One region of the Streptomyces luteosporeus genome, then DNA from elsewhere that is predicted to be linked to it. Evidence: riboswitches for the same ligand, from Rfam matches in the RefSeq annotation. Region 1 holds a riboswitch; each other region holds the start of a gene.
What was found. Region 1 has a riboswitch for cobalamin ahead of metE (5-methyltetrahydropteroyltriglutamate--homocysteine S-methyltransferase). Riboswitches for the same ligand answer to the same signal wherever they lie in the genome.
Positions count from the first base shown of each region.

Region 2: linked by a shared signal. The riboswitch ahead of ABD361_RS24880 (ribonucleoside-diphosphate reductase subunit alpha) and the one ahead of metE (5-methyltetrahydropteroyltriglutamate--homocysteine S-methyltransferase) in region 1 are both predicted to bind cobalamin.
Region 3: linked by a shared signal. The riboswitch ahead of ABD361_RS21065 (cobalamin biosynthesis protein) and the one ahead of metE (5-methyltetrahydropteroyltriglutamate--homocysteine S-methyltransferase) in region 1 are both predicted to bind cobalamin.
Region 4: linked by a shared signal. The riboswitch ahead of cobN (cobaltochelatase subunit CobN) and the one ahead of metE (5-methyltetrahydropteroyltriglutamate--homocysteine S-methyltransferase) in region 1 are both predicted to bind cobalamin.

Region 1 covers NZ_BAAASL010000009.1:157,893-163,690, forward strand. Annotated here, with positions in the region: partial or broken gene ABD361_RS14140 (acyl-CoA dehydrogenase family protein) at 1-117, opposite strand, end outside; gene ABD361_RS14145 (dienelactone hydrolase family protein) at 174-899, opposite strand; partial or broken gene ABD361_RS30670 (short-chain fatty acyl-CoA regulator family protein) at 1,048-1,119, opposite strand; gene ABD361_RS14150 (hypothetical protein) at 1,192-1,470, shown strand; gene ABD361_RS14155 (hypothetical protein) at 1,521-2,054, opposite strand; cobalamin riboswitch at 2,226-2,410, shown strand; gene metE (5-methyltetrahydropteroyltriglutamate--homocysteine S-methyltransferase) at 2,598-4,922, shown strand; gene ABD361_RS14165 (hypothetical protein) at 5,028-5,513, shown strand; gene ABD361_RS14170 (helix-turn-helix domain-containing protein) at 5,644-5,798, shown strand, end outside.
Region 2 covers NZ_BAAASL010000022.1:21,713-27,510, reverse strand. Annotated here, with positions in the region: gene ABD361_RS24880 (ribonucleoside-diphosphate reductase subunit alpha) at 1-2,251, opposite strand, end outside; cobalamin riboswitch at 2,417-2,541, opposite strand; gene mctP (monocarboxylate uptake permease MctP) at 2,736-4,367, opposite strand; gene ABD361_RS24870 (DUF3311 domain-containing protein) at 4,364-4,666, opposite strand; gene ABD361_RS24865 (carbonic anhydrase) at 4,981-5,601, shown strand; gene ABD361_RS24860 (SulP family inorganic anion transporter) at 5,637-5,798, shown strand, end outside.
Region 3 covers NZ_BAAASL010000016.1:52,922-58,719, reverse strand. Annotated here, with positions in the region: gene ABD361_RS21075 (putative cobaltochelatase) at 1-126, opposite strand, end outside; gene ABD361_RS21070 (cobyric acid synthase) at 126-1,682, opposite strand; gene ABD361_RS21065 (cobalamin biosynthesis protein) at 1,679-2,650, opposite strand; cobalamin riboswitch at 2,709-2,829, opposite strand; gene ABD361_RS21060 (hypothetical protein) at 3,125-3,358, opposite strand; gene ABD361_RS21055 (inorganic phosphate transporter) at 3,385-4,617, opposite strand; gene ABD361_RS21050 (class II aldolase/adducin family protein) at 4,730-5,425, shown strand; gene ABD361_RS21045 (alpha/beta hydrolase) at 5,475-5,798, shown strand, end outside.
Region 4 covers NZ_BAAASL010000012.1:89,238-95,035, forward strand. Annotated here, with positions in the region: gene ABD361_RS17530 (precorrin-2 C(20)-methyltransferase) at 1-1,128, opposite strand, end outside; gene ABD361_RS17535 (precorrin-8X methylmutase) at 1,125-1,775, opposite strand; gene ABD361_RS17540 (cobalamin biosynthesis protein CobG) at 1,772-3,043, opposite strand; cobalamin riboswitch at 3,319-3,461, shown strand; gene cobN (cobaltochelatase subunit CobN) at 3,488-5,798, shown strand, end outside.

The DNA.
Region 1 (5,798 bases):
CTTCTCGATGCCGTACTCGCTCAGGTGGCCGTGGCCGCCGTGCAGTTGCAGGGCGCGATCGGCGACCGTGCAGCCGGTGTCGGTGGCGAAGCGCTTGGCCGGCGCACAGCTGCGCGGCCGCCGCGAACATATAGTTGGACGTCCTACTAAGTCCAGCTCCTGGGTGTTCGGGCTCACTCCGTCACAGGCAGGCACTCGGCGAGCAGGTCGACGACATCGCGCCAGGCTCGCTGCGCATGCCGTGGGTGGTAGCCGACGCCGGGGACCGCGGGGTGGTCGACCGGCGGGTGGTGGAAGGCGTGCAAGGCGCCGCCGTAGACGGTGAGGCGCCAGTCGACGCCCGCGGCCTGCATCTCGGCGGTGAACGCGTCCCGTTGCGCGGGCGGCATGATCGGGTCTTCCGACCCGACCCCGGCCCACACCGGGCAGCCAATGCGCGCCGCCCCGCCCGGCCGGCCCGTGGTCAGTGCGTTGATTGTCCCGATCGCGCGCAGGTCGACGCCGTCGCGCCCGAGTTCCAGGGCGATCGCGCCCCCGGTGCCGTAGCCGACGGCGGCGATCCGGTCGGGGTCCGTCCGCGGTTCGGCGCGCAACACGTCGAGCGCCGCGTGGCCGATGCCCCGCCTGCGTTCGGGGTCGGCGAGCAGCGGCATGCAGCGGGCCAGCATCTCCTCGGGGTCGCTCAAGTAGCGCCCGCCGTGAAGGTCGAAGGCCAGCGCCACGTACCCCAGCTCGGCCAGGGCATCGGCTCGGCGGCGCTCGACATCGCTGAGCCCCATCCCCTCGGGCCCGACCAGGACCGCGGGCCGACGGTCGGCACCGGCCGGGAGCGCGAGGTGCCCGATCATCGTGAGGCCGTCGGCCGGGTACTCCACCGTGCGCGTTGAAATCGTCGTCATGAGACTGGACGGTAATGATCACCGAGCCCGGTCGAGCCTGTGTTCACCGGTGGCAGAACACCGCGGGTGCGCCTCTGAAATGCGGCGATGGCTCGCAAGATCCGTCACGAACCCCGTTCCCCCAGCACCCCGCGAGAATCAGTCTCCGCCCCGGCCCGATGGCGAACGTCTTGCCCGGCTCGCCCCAGCCGCCGCGCTGCCGCGTCACGGTCCGCGCCGTCGAAGTGGTCGGTCAGGCGCTCGGCGGTGAAGCCGCGCGCCTTGTGGATGCGCGCTGAGTAGGGTCACCGCCATGAACAAGGCGAAGGGGCGATGGCCCAAGCCCGGTCCCGACGGCGGCGTCGAGGACGTGACGCTGCTGATCCTCGAATGGCTGGGCGAGCAGGGTATAGATGCCATGCTCCGCATCGATGCCGAGCGCATGCGGGAAGGACTGCCGGCATGGACGTTCGTCGCCGGCGGGGGAGGGCCGTTGCCGGAGGGACTGCGTGCCGACGGAGCCTCGGTCGCCGAGTGCATGGGCAAAGCACTGTGCCGATTGCGGGAAGCCGGGACGGACGTTCCCTTCTGATCACGACGACGCGACCGGACACCCGCCCCCGACGGCTCGGCAGCGGCGGGTTACTTCCAGGTGGCGAGGGTCTCGCTGCGCCGCGTCCACGTGACCGTGGACGGTGCCTTCGCGTCGTCGGGGGCGAGGAAGACGGTGCAGCCCTCGACGCTTCGTCCCGTGGGGGCTTCCTTGAACGTCGTGTGGTCGGCCCCGACGCATTTGTCGAAGTGGCCGGTGGTCAGGGGCTCGGTCGGGTCGCCCGTGGCTTCCATGGACGGCAGGACGATCAGCTCCGTCAGTCGCTTGCCGTCGCTCCACACCTCGAAGTGCGAGGTCTCGTCGTTGTCGTTCCCCTCGGCCGTCTTCGTGAGGGTGAAGCGGACGTAGTAGGGGGTCTTGCCCGCGTATTTCGACGCGTCCTGGAGCAGGGAGAGGTCGGCGTGGCTGCCCTTCTCCACGCGGACGACGGTCACTCCGACGGAACCGCTCCTGTCACCGGCGACGGTCGCCTTCTCGCCGAACTTCAGGGACGGGCCCGAGTCGGCGCAGCCGGCCAGGGCCAGCATCCCCACGGCAGCCGTCCACAGTGCCCGGCGCTTCATGTCGTCTCCCCAGCAGCATTGTCCTCGTGCCCGGGGAGCCTACCCCGCAGCTGGACATGCTCAGGACAACGAACATCAGGCCGATCCGCCGTCGTGTGTGACCGGCATGCGAACAACCCTGTGCGTGGCGGGGGTTCTCCCTCTAGGCTGGCGGTGCAGCTGGTTCGCCCCGTCCGCCAGGCGGGAGGCGTCGTAAGAGGGAACCCGGTGGGAATCCGGGACTGCCCCGCAGCGGTGAGCGGGAACGACCGCCGTCATACGCACTGGGTCCGCACGGGCCCGGGAAGCGACGGCCAGTAGGTGTCCGCCGGGAGGTGTTCTTCCCGGCAGGCGTGCCCGCGAGTCCGAAGACCTGCCGCTGCCCGCGTGCGAGCGTTCGCGCGCGGCCATCCCGGTGACCTCGAGGGCGGGTCGGCGTACACAGGCGTTCCGCAGCGGACGGACACACGCTACGACGGTGGTGTCCCGGCGGGCCTGTCGTCACCCCTTCGCGCCCTCGTCACGCACCGGGTCCTCCGGAAGAAACTCGCGAAGGAGAGTTCCGTGACCAGCAAGTCCGCAGCCGCGGCAGTACGCGCCACCGTGCACGGCTACCCCCGCCAGGGGCAGGGCCGTGAACTGAAGAAGGCGATCGAGGGCTACTGGAAGGGCCAGGTCACCGCCGACGCCCTGCGCCGGACGGCCACCGCGCTGCGCCGCACCAACTGGCTGCAGCTCGCCGACGCCGGCGTCCACGAGGTGCCGACCGGCGACTTCTCGTACTACGACCACGTCCTGGACACCAGCGTCATGGTCGGCGCGATCCCCGCCCGGCACCGGGCCGCCGTCGGGGCCGACGCCCTGGACGGGTACTTCGCCATGGCCCGCGGCACCCAGGAGGTGGCGCCGCTGGAGATGACCAAGTGGTTCGACACCAACTACCACTACCTCGTCCCGGAGCTCGGTCCCGACACCGTCTTCACCGCCGACTCCACCGAGCAGGTCACGCAGCTGAAGGAGGCCCTCGCCCTCGGTCTCGCCGCCCGCCCCGTCCTCGTCGGACCGGTCACCTACCTGCTGCTGGCCAAGCCCGCGCCCGACGTCGCCGCCGGCTTCCGGCCGCTCACCCTGCTCGACCGGCTGCTGCCGGTGTACGCCGAGGTCCTCGCCGACCTGCGGGCCGCCGGCGCCACGTGGGTCCAGCTGGACGAGCCCGCCCTCGTGCAGGACCGCACCCCGGCCGAGCTGAACGCCGCCGCCCGCGCCTACCGCGAGCTGGGCGCCCTCACCGACCGCCCGCAGCTGCTGGTCGCCTCCTACTTCGACCGCCTCGGCGAGGCCCTGCCCGTTCTGGCCAAGGCCCCCGTGGAGGGCCTCGCCCTCGACTTCACCCGCTCCGCCGCCGCCCAGCTCGACGACCTCGCGGCCGTCGGCGGCCTGCCCGGCAAGCGCCTGGTCGCCGGCGTCGTCGACGGCCGCAACGTGTGGATCGACGACCTCGAGAAGTCCCTGGCAACCCTCGGCACCCTGCTCGGCCTCGCCGACCGGGTCGACGTCGCCACCTCCTGCTCCCTGCTGCACGTCCCCCTCGACGCCACCGCCGAGCGGGACATCGACCCGCAGATCGTCCGCTGGTTCTCCTTCGCCCGCCAGAAGGCCCGCGAGGTCGCGACCCTCGCCAAGGGCCTCGCCCACGGCACCGACTCCATCGCCGCGGAACTCGCCGCCAACCGCGCCGACCTCGCCTCCCGCACGAACTCGGCGATCACCCGCGACCCGGCGGTGCGCGCCCGCGCCGCCGCCGTCACCGCCGCCGACACCCACCGCTCACAGCCCTACGCCGAACGGGCCGCCGCCCAGCGCGCCCACCTGGGCCTGCCGCCCCTGCCGACCACCACCATCGGCTCCTTCCCCCAGACGAGCGAGCTGCGCACCGTCCGCGCGGACCTGCGCGCCGGACGCATCACCGCCGCGGCCTACGAGGAGCGCATCGAGGCGGAGATCCGTGAAGTGATCTCCTTCCAGGAGAAGACCGGCATCGACGTCCTCGTGCACGGCGAGCCCGAGCGCAACGACATGGTGCAGTACTTCGCCGAGCAGCTCACCGGCTACCTGGCCACCCGGCACGGCTGGGTGCAGTCCTACGGCACCCGCTACGTCCGCCCGCCGATCCTCGCCGGCGACATCTCCCGCTCCGAGCCCATGACCGTCCGCTGGACCCGCTACGCCCAGTCGCTCACCCGGCGCCCGGTCAAGGGCATGCTCACCGGGCCCGTCACCATGCTTGCCTGGTCCTTCGTCCGCGACGACCAGCCGCTGGCCGACACCGCCCGGCAGGTCGCCCTCGCCCTGCGCGACGAGGTCGAGGACCTGGAGGCGGCCGGCACGTCGGTGATCCAGGTGGACGAGCCCGCCCTGCGCGAGACCCTGCCGCTGCGCGCCGCCGACCACGCCGCGTACCTCGCCTGGGCCACCGAGGCCTTCCGCCTGGCGACGAGCGGCGTCCGGCCGGACACCCAGATCCACACCCACATGTGCTATGCCGAGTTCGGCGACATCCTGGCGGCCATCGACGACCTCGACGCCGACGTCATCAGCCTGGAGGCCGCCCGTTCGCACATGCAGGTCGCCGCCGAGCTGGCCACGGCGGGATACCCGCGCGAGGTCGGGCCCGGCGTGTACGACATCCACTCGCCGCGCGTCCCCGGCGCGGGGGAGGCTGCGGAGCTGCTGCGCAAGGCCCTGACGGCGATCCCCGCCGACCGCCTGTGGGTCAACCCGGACTGCGGCCTGAAGACGCGCGGCTGGCCCGAGGTCCGCGCCTCCCTGGAGAACCTGGTGGCGGCGGCCGCCGAGGTGCGCAAGGAGGTGGAGGCACAGGCCTCCTGACGCCCCGTCGCGGGCCCCGCGTGACGGCCCCGCCGGCGCCCGACGCACAATAGTGCGGTACGGCGCTCATGCACGGGGGCGGCGCCGCGACGGGGGAGTGGACACATGCACAGTACGAACGGCGGCTTCGCCCTGGCCGTGGCGATCGTGGGCCTGGTGGTGCTGCAGCAGCTGCGCGCCCGTCCGGTACGGCGCATCGGCTCGCTGGTGGCCCCGGTGATCTTTGCCGTCCTGGGCGTCGCGGGCCTCGCCTTCGGTGTCCTCTCCGTCGTCAAGGACCGCCCCCTGACCATGCTGCCCATCGCCCTCCTGGTGGTGAGCTTCGTCGTCGCGACGGGCTTCGGCGCGGCCAGGGCCCGGACCGTACGCGTCTGGCGCGATCCCCAGGGCGTGGTGCTCCGCAAGGGGACGGCCGCCACGACCGCGCTCTGGCTGACGTCGGTGTGCGCGCACATCGGACTGGGCCTGTGGATCGACCACGCGGCAGGCACCGGACTGCTGGGGACCGCGTCCCTGTACGCGTACGTGGCGTTCGGCCTGGGCACCCAGAACCTGCTCCTGCGCGGACGAGCGGCGGCCACCGACGGGTGACCTGAAGACCCCCCGGTACGCTGCGATCCGGATCTACTGGGGGGTAGTCATGGATGTCCTGACACAAGAGACATCAGGAGCGACGTCCGTACCGGATCACCGGGCGGTCAGAGCCGACGACGTGCTGGCCATGCAGCGATCGGCCCAACGCGGCGGTACGCACGCCGTGCTGCGCTGGCTGGCGGCACGTACCCGGGCCGAGGTGTTCCTGGTCGGGGCCGATGGGGCGGTCCTCGCCTCGGGCGGCACCGAGGGGGGCGAGGGGGAGGGGGCCGAGATGGCCCG
Region 2 (5,798 bases), on a different contig from region 1:
AGTACGTCGTCTTGATGCCCTGCTTCCAGGCGTACGCGTACATCGAGCTGAGCTTGCCGATGGTCGGCGAGGCCATGAACAGGTTCAGCGACTGGCTCTGGTCCAGGTACGGCGTACGGGCCGCGGCCATGTCGATCAGGGCGCGCTGCGGGATCTCCCAGGCCGTGCGGTACAGGTCGCGGACGTCCTGCGGGATCCACTTCATGTCCTGGATGGAGCCGTTGGCCTCGGTCATGGCCTCGCGGGTGGCGCGGTCCCACACGCCCAGCTCCTTGAGGTCGTTCACCAGGTAGGTGTTGACCTGCAGGAACTCACCCGAGAGCGTCTCGCGCTTGAACAGGTTCGACACCTGCGGCTCGATGCACTCGTACACGCCCGCGATGGAGGCGATGGTGGCCGTCGGCGCGATGGCCAGCAGCAGGGAGTTGCGCATGCCGACCGCGGCGATGCGGGCGCGCAGCGCCTCCCAGCGGTCCTCCCACGCGGCGACGGCGTTGGGGTAGTGGTCCGGGTGCAGCACGCCGCGGGCGGTGCGGGTGGCCTCCCAGGCCGGGTGCGGGCCGTGCCGCTCGGCGAGGTCGGCGGACGCCTCGTACGCGGCGAGCATGATCCGCTCGGAGATCTTGGTGGACAGCTCCTTCGCCTCGGCCGAGTCGAAGGGCAGGCGCAGGCGGAAGAAGACGTCCTGCAGACCCATCAGACCCAGGCCCACCGGGCGCCAGCGGCTGTTGGAGCGGCCGGCCTGCTCGGTCGGGTAGAAGTTGATGTCCACGACGCGGTCGAGGAAGGTGACGGCCGTGCGGACGGTCGCGTCGAGCTTCTCCCAGTCCATGTCGCCGTCGGCGCCCAGGTGCTGCGCCAGGTTGACCGAACCGAGGTTGCACACGGCCGTCTCGCCGTCGTTCGTGACCTCGAGGATCTCGGTGCACAGGTTCGAGGAGTGGACGACCGCGCCCTTCTCGGCCGTCTGGTTGGCCGTGCGGTTGGCGGCGTCCTTGAACGTCATCCAGCCGTTGCCGGTCTGCGCCAGGGTGCGCATCATCCGGGCGTACAGCACGCGCGCGGGGATGGTGCGGACGGCCTTGCCCTCGGCCTCGTAGCGGCGGTAGGCGGCGTCGAACTCGTCGCCGTACAGGTCGACCAGGTCGGGCGTGTCGGCGGGGGAGAACAGCGACCAGTCGGCGTCGGCCTCGACGCGGCGCATGAACTCGTCCGGGATCCAGTGCGCGATGTTCAGGTTGTGGGTGCGGCGGGCCTCCTCACCGGTGTTGTCCCGCAGCTCCAGGAACTCCTCGATGTCCGCGTGCCAGGTCTCCAGGTACACGCAGGCGGCGCCCTTGCGGCGGCCGCCCTGGTTCACCGCGGCGACGGAGGCGTCCAGGGTGCGCAGGAACGGCACGATGCCGTTGGAGTGGCCGTTGGTGCCGCGGATGAGCGAGCCGCGGGAGCGGATGCGCGAGTACGACAGGCCGATGCCGCCCGCGTGCTTGGAGAGCCGGGCGACCTGGTGGTAGCGGTCGTAGATCGAGTCCAGCTCGTCCAGCGGGGAGTCCAGCAGGTAGCAGGACGACATCTGCGGGTGGCGGGTGCCGGAGTTGAAGAGCGTGGGGGAGGAGGGGAGGTACGACAGCGTGCTGGTGAGCCGGTACAGCGCCGCCACGTCCTCCAGGGCCCGCTCGCTGTGGTCCTCGGCCAGGCCGCAGGCCACGCGCAGCAGGAAGTGCTGCGGCGTCTCGATCACGTCGCGGTGGATCGGGTGGCGCAGCAGGTAACGGCTGTGCAGGGTGCGCAGGCCGAAGTAGCCGAAGCGGTCGTCGGCGCCGTCGGCCAGGGCCGCCTCCACGAGCGCGTCCAGGCGCGCGGCGTGGGTGGCGACGAAGGCGGCCGTGTCGTCGGCGATGAGGCCCTCGCGGTGGCCCACGGCGACCGAGGCGGAGAAGGAGGTGGCGCCCTGGCCGGCCGCCTCCTCGGCGATGGCGCGGGTGAGCAGGCGGGCGGCGAGCTTGGAGTACTCCGGCTCCTCGGCGATCAGGCCGGCGGCCGCCTCGGTGGCGAGGGAGCGCAGCTCCGCCTCGTCCGCCGCGGCGCTGCGGCCGCGCAGCGCGGCGGCGGCGACCTTGCCCGGGTCGGTGGCGGGCAGATCGGCGGTGAGGTCCGTCAGGGCACGCAGCAGCGCGGTCCCGGGGCCGTCGGCCGCTTCCGCGTTCGCTGAGACGGGACCTGCAACCGGATCTGCGGGCGCGATGGTCACGAGTGGCTCTCCTCGCTCGGCTGTGGTGGCCGGGCGGGTGCGCGCGACGGTCGCGTACGGGCACGTCCGACTCGGAACTCGGGAGCGTGCCGCGCAGCGTCCGCCGGCCCAACCCGCGAGGCCCGGACGTGTTCAACGCCCATGGCCGAGCCCGGGGCGGGCTCGGTGGTGGGCGCGCTGCCGGCAGGTCCTCGGACTGGTGGTGCGGTGTTTGTGCGCACTCGTTCACCGTTGCGGGACAGTTCCGGATTTGCACCGGATTCCCCTGCGGCGACAGCGAGCACGAGCATACATCTAGTGCCGGGCCTCGCACGCGCCCCCACATGTTGTGTCGGCGCGTCATGAGGTGGTTGCGGAATGTGGTAGGGGAGGCGTCCTTGCAGGCAAGAGCCGGACGGGCTGCGCCGCAGCCCGTCCGGCTCTTGGTGGTCTCTTGACGGAGTCTTCCGGAGGAGTTTCCCGTCGGGCGGGGGTCGGGTGGGGTTCAGCCCGCCGCGGGCGCCTCCACGGTGGCCGGCGGCAGCTTCTCCTGCACGCCGGGGTCGCCCGCATCGGCCGTGTAGTCCGACGGCCGCGTGAGGTCGACCCCGTCCGGCGCCCCCACCGCCCGCAGGACGAGTGTGGCGACCACCGCCACCAGCACGTTGACCACGAACGCCGTCAGGCCGATGTACCCCTTCTCCCCGATGAGCGGAATGAGGTTGGTATTGCCGAAATGGTCCTGCGTGGCGCTGGGTGTCGCGTACGCCCGCCACGTCCCGTACGCCATGCCCGCGGCCCACCCCGCCAGCAGGCCCCAGCGGTGGAACCAGCGCGTGAAGAGCCCGCCCACCAGCGCGGGCACGGTCTGCAGGATCCAGATGCCGCCGAGCAGCTGGAAGTTGATGGCGACCGTTTTGTCCATCGTCAGCACGAAGGCGAGGGCGCCGACCTTGACCAGCAGGGATGCGATCTTGGACACCTTCGCCTCGTGCTCGGGCGTGGCGTCCGGCTTCAGGAAGTCCTTGTAGATGTTGCGGGTGAACAGGTTCGCCGCGGCGATCGACATGATCGCCGCCGGCACCAGCGCCCCGATGCCGATGGCGGCGAACGCCACGCCCGTGAACCAGTCGGGGAACATGTCCTCGAACAGCTGGGGGATCGCCAGCTGCCCGTTCTTCACCTTCACCCCGGCGGCGATCGCCATGAAGCCGAGCATGGCCAGCAGGCCGAGCATGAGGGAATACAGCGGCAGGATGGTGGTGTTGCGGCGGATGACGTTGCGGTTCTTGCTGGAGAGCACCGCGGTCACCGAGTGCGGGTAGAGGAAGAGGGCCATGGCGGAGCCGAGGGCGAGGGTCGCGTACGCCCACTGCGCATCGGATCCGGTCACGAGCGCACCGCGCGGTTTGCCGGTGGCCGGATTCTCGGTTGCGAACGCCTTGGCCGCCTTGGCGAAGATCTCGTCGAAGCCGCCGAGCCGCATCGGGATGTAGATGATGGCGACCGCGATGACGATGTAGATGAGGGCGTCCTTGACGAACGCGATCAGCGCCGGCGCGCGCAGCCCGGAGGAGTAGGTGTAGGCGGCCAGGACGCCGAAGGCGATCAGCAGCGGCAGGTCCTTGACGAACCAGTTGGCACTCTCGCCGCCGCCCACGCCCAGGACGTCCAGTACCGCCTGGATTCCCACCAGTTGCAGCGCGATGTACGGCATGGTGGCCAGGATGCCGGTGACGGCCAGGGCGACGGACAGGCCGCGGGAACCGAACCGGCCCCGGACGAAGTCCGAAGAGGTGACGTAGCCGTGCCGGTGCGAGACCGACCACAGGCGCGGCAGGAAGGTGAAGACGAGCGGATAACAAAGGATGGTGTACGGCACGGCGAAGAATCCGGCCGCTCCGCCCGCATAGACGGCGGCCGGGACGGCGACGAAGGTATAGGCCGTGTAGAGGTCGCCGCCCAGCAGGAACCAGGTGATCCAGGTACCGAAGGAGCGGCCGCCCAGCCCCCACTCGTCGAGGCTGTCGGCGCTCTCCGCCTTTCGCCAGCGCGCGGCCCAGAAGCCCATGACCGTCACGGCCAGGAAGAAGAAGACGAAGACGGTCAGTGCCACACCGTTGACCCCTTCCTTCACTTCGATTCACCTCCCTTGAGCAGGCGTTCGCGACGGCGAACGAGGACATAGGCGATCGTGGTCAGCAGCGTCGCGATGAGCACCCACAACATCTGGTACCAGTAGAAAAAGGGAATACCGATGAAGGCCGGGGAGACGCGGGCGTAGGAGTCGACCCACAGCATGGCCACGAAGGGGATGGCCAGGCAGATCCCGGCGACGATCAGGGGTGCCGGGGAGGCGGTCGCGCGCGTGCGCGGGCCGTCCGCGGCCGTATGGGCAACCGGTCGTCCGGCTTGTTGCTCGGGGGGTTCCGACATCAGTGGCTCCGTCCCTGGGTGCGATCACATGTGTAATGCGCTGGAAATCTAGGGGAGCTCCTGCCCGGCGTCACCCCTCTTCCGCATATCGGGACGCCGGCCGTCGACGGAATGTCGTCTTCCGTTGCCTCGCCGCAATGGACTGGACCAGCTGATCGTCAACTGTCAACTCTTGTCCAGGATTTGACAAGAATTTTTATCTCCCCTCCTGGGGTAATGCACTGGTAAAGTGCTGGTCGCAGCAAGCTCTTGATCCGACCCGACCACACCGCGCCCCGGCGAAGAGCCGCAGTGGCGCAGGAGGCAGGCCCATCATGAAGTCACTGATCGACAAGGCCCGGTCCTTCGCGACCACCCACGTGGCCGACCCCCGGTACGCCGAGGCCTTCCGGGCCCTGGAAGCAGGGCAGTCCCCGGAGGTCCTCTTCATCACGTGCTCCGATTCGCGCGTGGTGCCCGCGCTCATCACCGGCGCACGCCCCGGCGAGCTGTTCGAACTGCGCACCGCCGGCAACGTCGTTCCCCCCTATCCCACCAGCGGCGGCTCCACGGGAGAGGCGGCCACCATCGAGTACGCCGTGAGCGTCCTCGGCGTCCGCGACGTCGTCGTCTGCGGGCACTCCCACTGCGGCGCGGTGGGAGCCGTCGTCCGCGGCGAGGACCTCTCGGGCGTCCCGGCCGTGCGCGAGTGGCTCGACCGCTCGGTGCCGCCGCACGCCCCGGTCCGTACGGTCGCCCCGGACGCGCCGGACGTCGCCACCGCCGTACAGGCCCACGCCGTCGCCCAGTTGGAGACGCTGCGCGCCTATCCCTGCATCGGCGAGCGGATGGCGGACGGCGACCTGGCGCTGCACGCCTGGTACTACGAAGTGCACACGGGCGCGGTGAGAGTGCACCGGCCCGAGGAGGGCCTCCTGGCGTTCGGACCCCTGTGACCCGGCCCGACACGAAGACCGAGGGATCCTCACCCATGTACTCCGCTTCCTCCTCCACCGCCTCCTCCGCCTCCTCCGCTTTCTCTGCTTTCAAGAACCCGGCCGTCCTGCGCCAGGACGTCCTGGCCTCGCTCGTCGTCTTCCTCGTGGCCCTGCCGCTGTGCGTCGGCGTGGCCGTGGCGTCGGGCGTGCCCGCC
Region 3 (5,798 bases), on a different contig from region 1:
CGCGGTGCCCTTCTCGCCCCGCACCAGGACGCCGCCGATCGACGGCGAGATCGCGTTGAGCAGCAGACCCAGCCGCATGTCGGCCATGCCGACGACGGCGGTGAAGGGGTAGGTGGACGAGGACATCAGCGGTTGCCTCCCTGGAGGGAACGGGTCAGTGGCGGCGCCCCCGGCGGGATGAAGGGGGCGCCGGCCGGCACCCCGTCCTCGATGAGGCGCAGCAGCGCGTCCGTGTCCGCGTGTTCCTCGATCAGATCGCCGAGCCGGTCGAGCTGTTCCTCCCGCAGCGCGGCGAAGGACGTGCCGGGCGCCGGGACGAACGCCCGTCCCGCCGCGCGGGCGACCTCGCGCAGGAACGCCCGGCGGAAGCCGTCGCTCTCCAGCGAGCCGTGCCAGTGCGTGCCCCACACGGCGCCCACCCGGCAGCCGTCCAGGAACGGTTCGTCCCCGCCGCGTACGTCCGCCACGCCGTGGTGGATTTCGTACCCCTCCACGGGCTCGCCCAGGGCCTCGCCGACGGGCCGGGCCAGGGTCTTCTCCGCCGCGAACCGCACGTGCACCGGCAGCAGGCCCAGCCCCTCGACCGTGCCCGCCCGCGACTCGACCTCGTCGTCGATGCGCTCGCCCAGCAGCTGGAAGCCGCCGCAGATGCCCAGGACGGGGCGGCCCTCGGCCGCCCGCCGTACGAGGGCGTCGGCGAGCCCGCGTGTCCGCAGCCACGCCAGCGCCCGCACGGTGCCGCGCGTGCCGGGGACGACGACCAGGTCCGCGTCGGCGAGCTCCTCGGGGCGGTCCACGAACCGCACGACGACGCCCGGTTCGGCCGCCAGCGCGTCCACGTCCGTGAAGTTCGACATCAGCGGCACCGCGCACACGGCCACCCGCAGCACGTCCGCGCCGTGCGGGGCGGCGACCACCGACTCGCGGACGGCGCCGCGCAGCGACACCCGCAGGCCGTCCTCCTCGTCGATGCCCAGGCCGTGGGCGAACGGCAGTACGCCGAACGTCGCCCGGCCCGTCAGGTCCCGCAGCATCGCCAGCCCCGGCTCCAGCAGCGACACGTCGCCACGGAACTTGTTGACCACGTACCCCGCTATCAGCTCCTGGTCCTCGCGGGAGAGCAGCGCCGTCGTACCGAAGAAGGACGCGAACACCCCGCCCCGGTCGATGTCGCCGACCACGACCACGGGCAGCCGCGCGGCCTGGGCCAGGCCCATGTTGACGATGTCGGAGCGGCGCAGGTTGATCTCCGCCGGGCTGCCGGCGCCCTCGCAGATCACCGCGTCGTGCGTACGCCGCAGCTCGGCCAGGCACTCCGTGACCGTGGCGAACAACTGCTCCTGACGCCCCTGGTGGTAACCGCGGGCGCTCAGCTCGCCCACTGCTCTGCCCATCAGCACGACCTGGCTGCTGCGGTCGCTGCCGGGCTTGAGCAGCACCGGATTCATCAGCGCACTCGGCTCGACGCGCGCCGCGGCCGCCTGCATGGCCTGCGCACGCCCTATCTCCGCGCCCTCGCGCGTCACGAACGAATTGAGCGACATGTTCTGCGCCTTGAACGGCGCGACCTTGACGCCCTTGCGGGACAACCAGCGGCAGATGCCCGCCGTCACCACGCTCTTGCCCGCGTCCGAGGTGGTCCCGGCCACCAGCAGGCCCCCGCCCCGCGGTTGCGATGTCACCGGTTCCTCGCTTTCCCAGTCCTCGTCGTCCCGGCCTTCAGAAGGCTGCCCACAGCCCGGCCCCCGATCGCACAGCCCAGCGCCAGCAGCGACACCCGGCGCGAAAGGCGCACCGCGCGCTCGATGTCCCCGGTGCGCACGGCGCGCAGCTCCGCGCCCAGGACGGGCCGGTGCTCGACGCGGCCCCCGTACGCCAGCGTCCCGCCCAGACGCACCCCCAGCGCCCCCGCGAACGCCGCCTCGACCGGGCCGGCGTTGGGGCTCGGGTGACGGTGCGCGTCCCGCCGCGCCACCCGCGCGGCACCGCGCGGATCCGGCGCGGCGAGCACCGCCAGGGCCGCGGTCAGCCGCGCCCCCGGCCAGCCGACGACGTCGTCGAGCCGGGCCGACGCCCAGCCGAAGCGGCGGTGCCGCGGCGACTTGTGACCGACCATCGCGTCCAGCGTGTTCACCGCCCGGAAGCCCAGCAGACCGGGTACGCCCGCGAGCGCGCCCCACACCAGGGCGCCGACGACGGCGTCCGAGGTGTTCTCGGCCACCGACTCCACCACGGCACGGGCGATCTGCTGGGCGTCCAGCGACGACGGATCACGGCCGCACAGATGCGGCAACCGCTCCCGGGCCACCTCCAGATCGCCGGCGGCCAGCGCCCCGCCGATCGCCCGGGCCTCCCGGGCCAGCGACGTCCCACCGATCACCGCCCACGTGACGGCCGCCGTCAGGGCGACGTCCGCGCCCCGCCGGCCGCGCACCGCACGAGCCAGCAGCGCGGCGCCCGCCACGGTGGTACCGGTGCACACGGCGGCGTACAGCGCACCGCGTCCGCGGTCGTCGCGCCACAAGCGCTGCTCCAGGGCGTGGGCCGCACGCCCGAACGCGGCAACAGGGTGCCCCCTGCGGGGGTCACCGACAACCAGGTCGCCCAGGAATCCGAGGGCGGCGCCGCAGGCGAAACCGCGACAGGGCATGGCCGATGCGTGTCCTCACTCAGGGTCCTCGCCCTGGCTCGACGTGACCGGCGACCAGAGTCTCCTGGCTCCCGGATCCGCGTCGCCCCCGGCCTTCCGGCTCGCGCCGTGGCCCTGCGGGTGGGGGGACACTCCCCGGTGACAGTGGCGGGACCGCGCCGGATTCGCACCGGCTTCCTCTGCTGTCGCCGTTTGGCCCGGGCAGTCCACCATGGGCCTGGAAGGCCCGTCAACTCGCGGCCGGGGGCGGGGCCCTGCGGGCGGCCGAGCCCCTGACCCGCCCTTTCACCGTTTCCCGGGGGCGAGCCCCCGGACCCCCGGACCGGGCTGCGCCCGGTGTCCTCAAACGCCGGACGGGCTGAAATCAGCCCGTCCGGCGTTTGAGGACCGGGGTCCGGGGCGGAGCCCCGGGAAACGGCGAAAGGGCGGGACCGGGGCCGAAAACCCCCGTCCCGCCCCTCCGGGCGCGTGGCCTCAGGCCACGATCAGCGAGATGCCGTATCCGACGGCCGCCGCGCACAGCGCGAAGCACGCGTACGCGCCGGTGCGCGCCAGCGCGCCCGCGGCCGCCGTACCGCCCGCCGCATCCGCGGCGTCCGCCTTGCGGGACGTGCCGACGATGCCGAGCGTGAACAGGCCCACGAGCCCGACGGTCACCACGAGGCTGACCCCGAAGACCTCTGCGAAAGCTGCCCAGTCGATGTGCATGGTGTTTCTTCCTCCGTGCCCGGCGCTCAGCCGGTCGTCGCGGGGGCGGGGGCGGGGGCGGCCGCGGGGCCGGCCGGCGGCGGGGCGACGGCCTGGAGGGCCGCGGTGACCACGCCGACGGGCTCGGCGGCGGGGGCGGCGATGCCCTGCGGCTCGTTGAGGTCGTTGACGTTGTCGTGGGTGACCGGCTTGCGGCGCGAGGCCGCCCAGATGCCGCCGCACACGGCGAGGCCGAGGACGGCGACGGCGGTCACGCCCCACTGGCCCTGGTCGGCCAGGAGCGCCGCGCCGGCGGCGACGAGGCCGGCGGCCGGCAGGGTCAGACCCCAGGCGGCGACCATGCGGCCGGCGGTCGACCAGCGCACGACGCCGCCCTTGCGGCCGAGGCCGGCGCCCATGATCGAGCCGGAGCAGACCTGGGTGGTGGAGAGGGCGAAGCCGATGTGGGAGGAGGCGAGGATCACCGTGGCGGCGCCGGTCTGGGCGGCGAAGCCCTGGGCGGGCTTGATGTCGGTGAGGCCCTTGCCGAGCGTCTGGATGATGCGCCAGCCGCCGAGGTACGTACCGAGCGCGATGGCCAGGCCCGCGGAGACGATGACCCACATGGGCGGGTCGGAGTGCGGGGCGACGACGCCGCCGGCGACCAGGGTGAGGGTGATGACGCCCATGGTCTTCTGGGCGTCGTTGGTGCCGTGGGCGAGGGAGACCAGGGCGGCCGAGGCGATCTGGCCGGCGCGGTAGCCCTTCGCGGTGTCGCGCTCGTCGCGGCCCTTGGCCAGGCGGTAGGTCAGGCGGGTGGCGACGGTGGCGGCGATGCCGGCCACGATCGGCGCGGCGACCGCCGGGATGAGGACCTTCATGACGACCTTGTCGGCGTTGACCGCGTGGAAGCCGACGGAGGCGACGGTGGCGCCGATCAGGCCGCCGAAGAGGGCGTGCGAGGAGCTGGAGGGCAGGCCGGCCAGCCAGGTGAGCATGTTCCAGACGATGGCGCCGACGAGGCCGGCGAAGATCACTTCGGGCCGGATGCCGGCACTCTCATCGATGATGCCCCCGGAGATCGTCTTGGCGACCTCGACGGACAGGAACGCACCGACGAGATTGAGGACGGCCGACATGGCGACCGCGGTCTTGGGCTTGAGCGCTCCGGTGGAGATGGTGGTGGCCATGGCGTTGGCCGTGTCGTGGAAGCCGTTCGTAAAGTCGAACACCAAGGCCGTGACGATCACGATCCCGATGAGAAGCGTGATGTGTTCCATTCACCCAGGCAATCAGTTCGATGGTCAGTACGCGGCGACCGTAGGGACTCAGGGTGAACGGAAGGTGAACGGGGTCGCGATCAGTGGCGAAGGCGTCCGGAGGTGGAGATCGATGAAGCTGTCCGAACCGTCCCCGGGGATCCCCGGGCAAGGGGTCCCGGCCCCCGACGACATCGCCCGTACCTGGGCGGATGTGGTCTCCACGGCCCGTCGCAGCACCGCCGATCAGCTGGTGGTGGGCACGTCGGGAAACGTCTCCGCGAGGGTCGGGGACGTGGTGCTCGTCACGCCCAGCGGCGTCCCGTACGACCGGCTGGGCCCCGCCGACGCCGTCGGCGTCGACCTCGACGGCCGGCAGGTGCTCGGCACCCTGGCCCCCACCAGCGAACTGCCCATGCACCTGGCCGTCTACCGCGCCACCGGTGCCGCCGCGATCGTGCACACCCACGCCGTGCACGCCACGGCCGTCTCCCTGCTGGTCGGCGAGCTGCCCGCCGTCCACTACATGACCGCGGCCCTCGGCGGCCCGGTGCGCGTGGCCCCGTACGCCCTGTACGGCACCGAGGAACTGGCCGGGCACGTGCTGGCCGCCCTCGACGGCCGCACCGGCTGCCTGATGCGCAACCACGGCACCCTCACCCACGGCGACACCCTCGACCAGGCGTACGACCGCACGGCCCAGCTGGAGTGGATGTGCCGGCTGTGGCTCGCGGCCTCCTCCGTCCCTGGCGGCACCCCGGCCCTGCTCTCCCCGGACCAGCTGGCGCAGGCGGCGGAGAAACTCTCCGGCTACGGCCAGAAGCCGTAGGTCGCCCGCCCACTGGCCGGTGGCGCCGACGCCGCCCACACTGGAAGGCGTGAGCGCCCGCCGAGCGGCCGCGTGGGCCGCGACCACACTGATCGGCCTCGGCGCAGCCGCCGTCGCCGTCGGCCGCTACGCCGGCGACGCCGCCCTGAAGGCCGCCCCGGGCCACCCGCTGCCGGGTGAGCCCCGGCTCACCGTGCACGACGTGGCGTCCGGCACCGTCACCCTCACCCGTACCCCGGCCGCGCTGCGCCCCGGCACGTACGGCCTGGCCGGCCGCCGGGTGCACGCGGTCGTCGGGCCGGTCGTCCCGGACGTCTCGCATCCGCACGACTGCGTGGTGCGGCGCCTGGAGAAGGTGGTCACGGGCACGTTG
Region 4 (5,798 bases), on a different contig from region 1:
GCCGGCGCGGGAGGCCGCGGCGTGGGCCGCGGTCATGCCGGGGACGACGCGGACGGGCACGTCACGGTAGGGGCCCTCGCAGGCCACCTCCAGGACGGCCGTCGCCATCGCGAAGACGCCCGGGTCGCCGGAGGAGACCACGGCCACCCGCCGGCCCTGCCGGGCGAGGTCGAGGGCGAACTCGGCGCGCTCGGACTCGACCTTGTTGTCGGAGGCGTGGCGCTGCTGCCCCGGGCGCACCGGCACCCGGTCCACGTACGTGCTGTAGCCGACGATGTCCTGCGCGGCCGCCAGTGCGCCGCGTGCCTCCGGGGTGAGCCACAGGGGGCCCGCCGGGCCGAGGCCGACGACGACCACCTCGCCCACCTCGCCGCCGTCCGCGACGGGGGGCGCGTCCACGCGGCTCGGCAGCACCGCCACCGAGAAGTACGGCACCGACTGCGGGTCGACGTCGGCCAGGTGGCCGGTGCGCTCGCCGGGCATCGTGGCCCGCTCCACGTACCGGGCCTCCGCCAGCCGGCCGGAGCGCTCCAGCGCGCCGCGCACGGTCGGGAAGGTGCGGCCGAGCTTCATCACCACGGCCGAGTCGGTGGCGGCCAGGCGTGCCGTCAGTTCCTCCTCGGGCAGCGTGCCCGGCAGGATCGTCAGCACCTCCTCGCCCTCCACCAGCGGCTCGCCCAGGCGGGCCGCCGCCGCGCTGACGGAGGTGACGCCGGGCACCACCTCGGTCGGGTAGCGGTCGGCGAGGCGCTTGTGCATGTGCATGTACGAGCTGTAGAACATCGGGTCGCCCTCGGCGAGGACGGCCACGGTGCGCCCGGCGTCGAGGTGGGCGGCCAGCCGGGCCGCGGCCTCCTCGTAGAACTCCTCCATCGCGCCCCGGTAGCCGCCGGGGTGGTCGGTGGTCCCGGTCGTCACCGGGTAGACCAGCGGCTCCTCGATGTGGCCGGGGCGCAGGTGGCGTTCGGCGATGGAGCGGGCGATGCTGCGACCGTGCCGGGCGCTGTGGTACGCCACCACGTCCGCCTCGGTGATGCATTCGACGGCCCGCAGGGTCATCAGCGAGGGGTCGCCCGGGCCGAGCCCCACCCCGTAGAGCCGGCCGGTCGTGCTGGGCTTCTCGCTCACTCTTCCTCGCTCGCTATCGCATTGATCGCGGCCGCGGCCATGGCGCTGCCGCCGCGCCGCCCCCGCACCACCAGGTACTCCAGCCCCAGTTCGTTCGCGGCCAGGGCGTCCTTGGACTCCGCCGCGCCGATGAAGCCGACCGGAATGCCCAGCACCGCCGCCGGGCGCGGCGCGCCCTCGGCCACCATCTCCAGCAGCCGGAACAGGGCCGTCGGCGCGTTGCCGACGGCCACCACCGCGCCGCCGAGCTTCTCGCGCCACAGCTCCAGCGCGGCCGCACTGCGCGTGGTGCCCATGCGGGCGGCGAGACCGGGCACGGCCGGGTCGGTCAGGGTGCACAGCACCTCGTTGTCCGCCGGGAGCCGCTTGCGGGTGACGCCGGAGGCGACCATGTTGGCGTCGCACAGGATCGGTGCACCGGCGCACAGCGCCTCGCGCGCCTTCGCCACCACCTGCGGGGAGTAGGAGAGGTCGCGGACGAGATCGGTCATCCCGCAGGCGTGGATCATGCGGACCGCGACCCGGGCGACGTCCGTCGGCAGTCCGCCGAGGTCCGCCTCGGCACGGATGGTGGCGAAGGACTGGCGGTAGATGGACGCGCCGTCCTTGTCGTAGTCGAACACTGTGCCCTCGTTGCCCTCGTTCATGTCGTGGTACGGGCCGCCGCCACCGCGCCGGCCAGTTCTGCCGCCGTCACCGTCACCGACGGTGCCTCCCGCAGGCCGTCGCGCACGGTGACCCGGTAGGACCCCTCGCCCGTCGCCAGCACGTCGACCCAGCGGCCACCGGGGTGCCCGCAGCGCCGTTCGCACCCGGACCAGTACACCGGCAACACCCCCGGGCCACCAGGGCGTACGGACGCGAGCGCGGCGGCCGCGTCGGCGCGCACGTCGGCGAGCGCCTTCGCACAGCCCGGGCGGCCCGCGCAGGCCCCCGCACCGTGCCAGGCGGACGCCGCGGACGTGACCAGCCCGGCCTCCTGCGCCAGGGCGGCCGGCGGCTGCGGATCCGCCCCCGGCGCGAGGCCCGGGACGATGACGCCGCGCCAGGGTGTCACACGCAGCCCGCCGTCGCCGTACCGGTCGGCGATGCCGGCCAGCGACCGCCACTGGGCGGTGGTCAGCCGGCCCAGCGGGGCGGCCACCGACAGGGCCGGCCGGCCGCCGGGGCCGGGGAGCACGCCCGGCCCGGGCGGGGGAGCGGGGGCGACGGCGACGGTGACGGGCCGGGACGGGATGCCGGCGGCGTCCAGACGCCGGGCCAAGTCGCCGGGTGCGGGCCGGTGTTCGGCCGGCAGCTCGCGCAGCCGCCAGGCGCGCGTACCGCTCGCGCGCTGCGCGGCGAGGAACCCGGCGGCCGCGAGGGCCGCGGCCCGCGGGGCGTCCCGGTCGGCGATGTGGAGACCGGGTCCGGCGGGGCCGTGGCAGAGCAGGGCGCCGTCGGCGCTTGCGATCAACGTCACATCGGGGGAGAGGGCGACGATGTCGCCGCGCCCGTCGTCCAGACCGAAGAGGAAACGGCCGGAGAGGCCGGAGAGGTCCGGTTCGCCCGAGCACAGGAGGTGGTCCAGTTCCCGGACCCACTGCTGTACGCGGCCGTCGCCGAGAGGGGAGGCGGCGATGTTGCGGATGCGGTCGTGACGGTCGGAGGGCAGCAGGCCCGCGGCGCGCAGCCGGGCGGCCAGGTCGGCGCCGCAGGTCTCCGCGAGGCCGCGCACCTGGACGTTGCCGCGGGAGGTGAGGTCGAGGTGGCCGTCCCCCAGCGCCTCGGCGGCGTCCGCCAGCGCGGCGGCCTGGTGCGCCGTCAGCAGCCCGCCCGGCAGCCGGACGCGCGCCAGCGCGCCGTCGTCCGCGACGTGCAGGCGCAGCGCACCGGGACAGGCGTCGTCGCGGTCACGGTCGGGTCGGGCGGGCATGCGGCGAGCATACCGACCGGCACCGCCTGCGGCGGGCCTGGCCCCAACCCCGCCCGTTCACCGTTTCCGAGTGGGGCCTGCGGCCCCCTCGCACCCCCGCTCGACCGTGCTGCCGCGCGGTGGCCTCGAACTTCCCCAGCTACCGCTGGGAGGTGCCTCCGGGCGGGCTGATTTCAGCCCGGCCGGCGTTTGAGGCCAAGCGGGGTTTCGAAGGGGCGGCAGCCCCTTCGGAAACGGTGAAAGGGTGGGGGTGGGGCCAGGCCCGCCGCAGGCGCACCCCGCATGGCTACTATGGCTGCGCCAGCGACGGCGACAGGGGAGGAAGCCGGTGCGATTCCGGCACGGTCCCGCCACTGTGACCACGAAGTCGAGCACTTCGTGGGAAGTCAGGAACTCCTGCCGTCCTCCCACCGCCCGGGGCGCGGACCCCGAGGAAGGCCTGCCGTGATCCTGCTCCTGTCGACGTCCGACACCGACCTGCTCAGTGCCCGTGCCGCCGGCGGCCCGGTCCCCTACCGGCTCGCCAATCCCGCCCGGCTGCCGCTCGACGAGCTGCCCGGCCTCCTGGAGGGCGCCGACCTCGTCGTCGTCCGGCTCCTCGGCGGCATCCGCGCCTGGCAGGAGGGGCTCGACGTGCTGCTGGCCGGGCCGCGGCCGGTCGTCGTGCTCACCGGCGAACAGGCCCCCGACGCCCAGCTGATGGAGACCTCCACCGTCCCCGTCGGCATCGCGGCCGAGGCCCACGCCTACCTCGCCCACGGCGGTCCCGCCAACCTGGAGCAGCTGGCCCGCTTCCTGTCCGACACGGTGCTGCTGACCGGTCACGGCTTCGAGCCGCCGGCCGCCGCGCCCGCGTGGGGCGAGCTGGAGCGCGCGCCCAAGCCGGGGGCGGCCGGCCCGCTGGTGGCGGTGCTCTATTACCGCGCCCACCACATGAGCGGCAACACCGCCTTCGTCGAGGCCCTGTGCGGCGCGATCGAGGACGCGGGCGGCCGCGCCAAGCCGCTGTACGTGGCCTCCCTGCGCGCCCCCGAGCCGGAGCTCGTGGACGCGCTGCGCGACGCGGACGCCATCGTCACCACCGTGCTCGCCGCCGGCGGCACGCGGCCCGCGGACGCCTCGGCCGGCGGCGACGACGAGTCGTGGGACGCGGGGGCGCTGGCCGCCCTCGACGTCCCCGTCCTGCAGGCGCTGTGCCTGACCGGCCCGCGCAGCGCGTGGGAGGAGAACGACGAGGGCCTCTCCCCGCTGGACGCCGCGACCCAGGTGGCCGTACCGGAGTTCGACGGGCGCATCATCACCGTCCCGTTCTCCTTCAAGGAGGTCGACGAGGACGGCCTGCCGGCCTACGTGCCCGACCTCGAACGCGCCGCCCGCGTCGCCGGGATCGCCGTGCGCCACGCCCGGCTGCGGCACATCCCGCCGGCCGCGAAGCGGCTGGCGCTCGTCCTGTCCGCCTACCCCACCAAGCACTCCCGCATCGGCAACGCCGTGGGCCTGGACACCCCCGCCAGCGCCGTCGCCCTGCTGCGCCGGCTGCGCGAGGAGGGCTACGACTTCGGCGACGAGGCGGTTCCGGGGCTGGAGTCGGGCGACGGCGACGAGCTCATCCGCGCCCTGATCGAGGCCGGCGGCCACGACCAGGAGTGGCTGACCGAGGAGCAGCTCGCCCGCAACCCCGTGCGCATCCCGGCCGCCGACTACCGGCGCTGGTTCGCCGCCCTGCCCGCCGAACTGCGCGAGGCCGTCGAGGAGCACTGGGGCCCGGCCCCGGGCGAGATGTTCGTCGACCGCAGCCGCAACCCCGAGGGCGACATCGTGCTGGCCGCCCTGCGCCGCGGCAACCTGCTGATCCTCATCCAGCCGCCGCGCGGCTTCGGCGAGAACCCCATCGCCATCTACCACGACCCCGACCTGCCGCCCTCCCACCACTACCTGGCCGCCTACCGGTGGATCGCCGCCTCCCAGGAGGACGGCGGCTTCGGCGCCGACGCCGTGATCCACCTGGGCAAGCACGGCAACCTCGAATGGCTGCCCGGCAAGAACGCCGGCCTGTCCGCCGCCTGCGGCCCCGACGCCGCCCTCGGCGACCTGCCGCTGATCTACCCCTTCCTCGTCAACGACCCCGGCGAGGGCACGCAGGCCAAGCGCCGCGCCCACGCCACCCTCGTCGACCACCTCGTCCCGCCCATGGCCCGCGCCGAGTCCTACGGCGACATCGCGCGACTGGAACAACTCCTGGACGAATACGCCCAGATCTCCGCCATGGACCCGGCCAAGCTCCCGGCGATCCGCGCCCAGATCTGGACGCTGATCCAGGCCGCCCGCCTCGACCACGACCTCGGCATGGACGAGCGCCCGGACGACGACGGCTTCGACGACTTCCTGCTGCACGTCGACGGCTGGCTGTGCGAGGTCAAGGACGCCCAGATCCGCGACGGCCTGCACGTCCTCGGCGCCGCGCCCACCGGCGAGGCCCGCGTCAACCTCGTCCTGTCCATCCTGCGCGCCCGCCAGATCTGGGGCGGCACCGCGGCCCTGCCGGGCCTGCGCGAGGCGCTCGGCCTGGACGAGTCCGCCGCGACGCGCACCAGCGCGGACGACGCGGAGGCCGCGGCCCGCGCCCTGGTGGAGGCCATGGAGGCCGCGAACTGGGACCCGGCCGCCGTGCCCACCGGGCACGGCGAACAGGTCGCCGCCGTCCTCCGCTTCGCGGCCCGCGAGGTGGCCCCCCGCCTGGCGGGCACCACCGACG